Regions from separate parts of the Polycladomyces zharkentensis genome, predicted to be linked through region 1. Evidence: predicted binding sites of a transcription regulator. Region 1 holds the regulator's gene; the other holds the start of a gene.
What was found. The regulator NrdR, encoded in region 1, represses ribonucleotide reductase genes. The targets are predictions, from matches to a motif close to AACACNATATATNGTGTT.

Region 1 (2,465 bases):
TCCGCGACCGGGAGGGTGCCGGACTGCACTTGCAGGCGGGTGCGAAAAAAGTGGTGATCACAGCTCCGGGCAAAGACGAAGATGTGACCATTGTCATGGGGGTCAATGAAGGTGATTACGTTCCGGAGAAACACCATATCATCTCCAATGCTTCCTGCACCACCAACTGCTTGGCACCGGTGGTGAAGGTACTGCATGATGCGTTCGGTATTGAAAGCGGGCTGGTGACGACGGTACATGCCTATACCAATGATCAAAAAAACCTGGACAATCCGCACAAGGATTTGCGCAGGGCCCGTGCTTGCGCCCAATCGATCATACCGACCAAAACCGGCGCGGCCAAAGCGATCGGCAAAGTATTGCCAGAGCTGAACGGCAAGCTGAACGGGTTGGCATTACGCGTACCCACTCCCAACGTGTCGGTGGTGGATTTGGTGGCCGACCTGCGCGTGCCGGTCACGGTCGAAAAGGTGAACCGAGTGCTCAAAGAAGCGGCGGAAACCGCGATGAAAGGATACCTCCAATACTGTGAACTGCCGCTGGTCTCCTCCGACTTCAACGGCAACGACCATTCAGCCATCATTGATGCGCCCTCGACAATGGTGATCAGTGAGACGCAGGTGAAAGTGCTGGCGTGGTACGACAACGAATGGGGCTACTCTTGTCGTGTGGTCGATTTGGTCAAGCATATTGGTTCGTTTTTGAACCATGAAACGAAAGTGAGACAGGAAGCTACGGTCTGATAATGAGTTCCCCGCCAATCTCACCATGTTGACCGGCAAGTGGGAGGCACGGACGCCTCTCACAGCCGGTTTTTCTTTTTTTCCCACGTTGATTTCCTGTTGCAAATTTCCTGTAAGATGGAATACTATCAAAGCGACGGACTGGGCAAAGCGCGTTACATACGAAACAGTCAACGGTCCAATACGGGGAGGAATGTTGCATGCGGTGCCCTTTTTGCGGGAGCATGGGAAGCCGGGTTTTGGACTCCCGTCCGGCCAACGAGGGAAAATCGATCCGTCGGCGTCGCGAGTGCGAGGCGTGCGGCAGGCGGTTTACCACCTTTGAAACCGTGGAGGAAAAACCACTGATGGTGATCAAGAAGGACGGGGGCCGGGAAGTATTCAGCAGGGAAAAAATCCTGCGGGGCTTGTTCCGCGCGTGTGAAAAGCGTGAGGTGCCGCTGGAACGGCTGGAAGCGCTCGTGGATGAGATTGAACGCACCTTGCGTGAGCGGGGGGAAACGGAAGTTCCCACCAAAGTGATCGGAGAAATGATCATGGAGCGACTGGTGGATGTGGACGAGGTGGCATATGTGCGGTTTGCATCCGTCTACCGACAATTTCAGGATATCGATGCATTTGTGCGGGAATTGGAGGATTTGTTGAACAGGACGGGAAAATCCTGATCTTGTCCCATCCGGTGTGTTTCAGTGGCGGTTGTGTCGCTTTCTTTTTCTTATGATAAAATAAGAGGATGATTTTGGACGAAGCGACGGGGGGCTTGGTGGATGTCAATGTTATGGAATCAGTGCACACCGCGCGACGAATGGATCTGCCGAACCCGCCGCCCCATTCATCTGGCGGATATTATCGGATTGTTGCATTTGTATCAGCCAATCGTCGGTTCGACCGCCATCGCCCTGTATCTTACCCTGGCGTATCAGGCACCGCCGGATCGGGCTGGTCGATCGGATGCCCATCCTCATTTGTATCTGATGAATCTGTTGTCCGTTTCTTGGCAGGATTTGTTGGAAAGCCGATTTTTACTGGAAGGTGTGGGTCTGCTCAACACGTATGAGGTTCGCGAAAACACGACCCATCGGATTGAATACGAGCTGGTGCCGCCATTGGTTCCGGAGCGTTTTTTCCAGAGTGATGTACTCAGTATCACGTTGTATCATCGTTTGGGCAAAGATTCCTATCTGGCACTCCGCCGGCAGTTGCTGAACAGAGAAGAAGCTGCGGGGGAGCCGGATGAGCGAGTAAATGTCACCAAATCGTTTCAGGAAGTATTCGGATGTTTGTCTCCCTCGGAAGTGGCGGCTGCACAGTCGGATACCCCATCGTTATTGCCGATGGAAGGGGAGCCGACGGGGGTGACGGATGGACAAGCCCCGCCGTTTCACTGGGATGAGGCTTCGTTTGACATGATCCGGTCCCGTTTGAAAACGGTGATCCCGGATGAGGCGTGGACGGATGAGGTGAAGCGGCAAATTCAGGAGATCCGCTTCCTGTACGGACTGAGTGATCCGGACTTGCTTCGGGCGCTGCAAAATCCGTATATCACCAGGGGCGGTGAGATCGACATCGAGCGATTGCGCCGGTTTGTCAAAAAGGAATACCGGTTGCAGTACGGCGAACCGCCGATGATCAAAAAGAAAGCGTTGGTGTCGGAGGAAGGGAAAAAGGCGCCCTTACCCGAACCGGAGAAATCGCCGGAGGAAATGACGGACGAAGAGAAAC
Region 2 (2,465 bases), on a different contig from region 1:
GCCCAGCCGCCGTCTTCCTCCAGCGCTTTAAAGAACTCATGCGGGACGCGTACCGAGTTGTTGGAGTTTTGACCGGATACCGTCTCATACGCTTCGCCGTTGAACGAAGGATCGTATCCGGCGGCGATCAACGCGCGCACTTTTTTCTCTTCGTTGGATTTCCAGTTGATGAACTCCTCCACATCCGGGTGGTCGATGTCCAAACAGACCATTTTGGCCGCCCGACGGGTCGTTCCACCCGACTTGATCGCACCGGCGGCTCGGTCACCGATTTTGAGGAACGACAGCAATCCCGATGAGGTGCCCCCGCCGGAAAGCGGTTCACCCTTGCCGCGGATGTTGGAGAAGTTGGTGCCCGTTCCGCTTCCGTATTTGAACAGGCGGGCTTCACGCACCCACAGGTCCATGATGCCGCCTTCGTTCACCAGATCGTCCTCGACGGACTGGATGAAACAGGCGTGCGGCTGCGGCCGGCTGTAGGCGTCTTCCCCCTGTTTCAGTTCTTCCGTTTCGGGGTCGACGTAATAGTGGCCCTGTGGTTTCCCCTTGATGCCGTAGGCATAGGCCAGCCCCGTGTTAAACCATTGCGGCGAGTTGGGTGCGGCCATCTGATGCAACATCATGTACACCAATTCATCGTAAAACGCCTGCGCGTCCTCTTCGGTATCAAAATAGCCGTAACGCTCTCCCCAATCCCGCCAGCAACCGGCCAGACGGTGAACCACCTGCTTGACGCTCGTTTCCGGTCCGGTTACCGGCTGACCGTTTTCATCCAAGATCGGATTGCCGTTTTCATCCTTCTGCGGAACACCGGCTTTTCGGAAATACTTCGAGATCATGATATCGGCCGCCACCTGCGACCATGCTTTGGGCACTTCCGCCCCCTTCATCTCAAACACAACCGAACCATCCGGGTTGGTGATCCGACAGTCCCGTTTCACATACTCTACGGAGTCGAAAGGATCTTCTCCCGGACGGGTAAAGTATCGTTTGATTTTCACTCCGAAATCCTCCTCATGATCGCTTTTTTCTTTCGTTTCATCATGGTTGGTTGATGCAATCACCATTCATTTCGCAATATGTAGGTGTAAGCTTATTATACCACTACTACATATTGTGTAAAATTTGCATTTTGCCGATTGCGAGCGAATGATGCGCACCTGTTTGTCCCTGGTGGTGCTCACTCGTTATAACCGTGGATTTTCCGGTTTGATTTTCTTCCTATCCTCCCCAGTCTGACCGGAAAGCACCGTTGTTTCGATTTTTGAGAAAAGGTTGTCAACTGCCGCAACTTCATGCAAACTAAAACGTATATGGTGGATGAAGAAGCGGGAAATATGATTTCCCCGACAAATAACTGGGACAAGGAGGCCAAACGCATGACCATTCTTTTCAACGACCAATTGATCGCGCGTGACGAGGCGCGTGTGGACGTGGAAGACCGCGGATACCAGTTCGGCGACGGTGTATATGAAGTGATCCGTGTTTACGGCGGCCACCCCTTCTGCCTGGAAGAGCATCTCGACCGCCTGGAACGAAGCGCTCGGGAAATCCGCATGCCGTTGCCGTATTCCCGAGAGAAGACGGAACACCTGCTGCTGCAATTGATCGAAGCCGATCATCTCAAAGAGGGCTACCTGTATGTACAGATCACACGTGGCGTCGCCCCTCGGGATCATGCGTTTCCGTCCAAGAGCGAACCGGTGTTGACGGCCTATGCCGTTGAATCACAACGCCCCACCGATCTGATGAAAAACGGCATCCGCGCCATTACACAGGAAGACATCCGCTGGTTGCGCTGCGACATCAAAAGCCTCAACCTGCTGGGCGCGGTATTGGCCAAACAAGCTGCGGTGGATGCCGGCGCGCAGGAAGCGATTTTGCATCGGAACGGAACGGTGACGGAAGGCAGTGCCACCAACGTGTTCATCGTCAAGGACAACACCTTGTGGACACATCCCGCCAACCACCTCATTTTACACGGAATCACACGTGCCGTCACCTTGAAATTGGCGGAAAAAGAAGGGATTCCCGTTCGCGAGGAGGCATTTTCTTTGGAAGACCTCCGTTCCGCTGACGAAGTCTTCATCACCAGTACGACCAAAGAAATCGTACCGGTTGTAGCGGTGGACGGCATCCCCGTCGGGACGGGCCAACCGGGATTGGTGACGCGGAAACTTCAGCAGGCCTTTGAACAAAAAATCGGTGTCTCGGTGTAACCGACCACCTGTTCACCCGACATGATCCATCACCTGCCCGTCACAGGTTTCCTGTCCATCTCCGCGAAAACCTCCAACCATCTTTTCCCGTTATGGTATAATACGTACATGCTTTGACGGGAGGATGCGAGAATTGAAAAGAAGACGGAGGGAGCCGACCGACATGGGCGGTGTCAAAAATATCTTTGAGGTGATCCGGGGCCGTGAAGAAGATATGAAAAAACAGCTTCAGCAGGCCCTGGAGTA

Region 2: the regulator NrdR is predicted to act here: its motif matches at 1,104-1,121, upstream of JQC72_RS10195 (vitamin B12-dependent ribonucleotide reductase).

Annotation. Positions count from the first base shown of each region.
Region 1 is NZ_JAFHAP010000006.1:65,419-67,883, forward strand. Features, by position in the region: gene JQC72_RS05765 (glyceraldehyde-3-phosphate dehydrogenase) at 1-743, shown strand, start outside; gene nrdR (transcriptional regulator NrdR) at 944-1,408, shown strand; gene JQC72_RS05775 (replication initiation and membrane attachment family protein) at 1,511-2,465, shown strand, end outside.
Region 2 is NZ_JAFHAP010000008.1:599,122-601,586, forward strand. Features, by position in the region: gene JQC72_RS10195 (vitamin B12-dependent ribonucleotide reductase) at 1-1,067, opposite strand, end outside; gene dat (D-amino-acid transaminase) at 1,380-2,219, shown strand; gene JQC72_RS10205 (hypothetical protein) at 2,353-2,465, shown strand, end outside.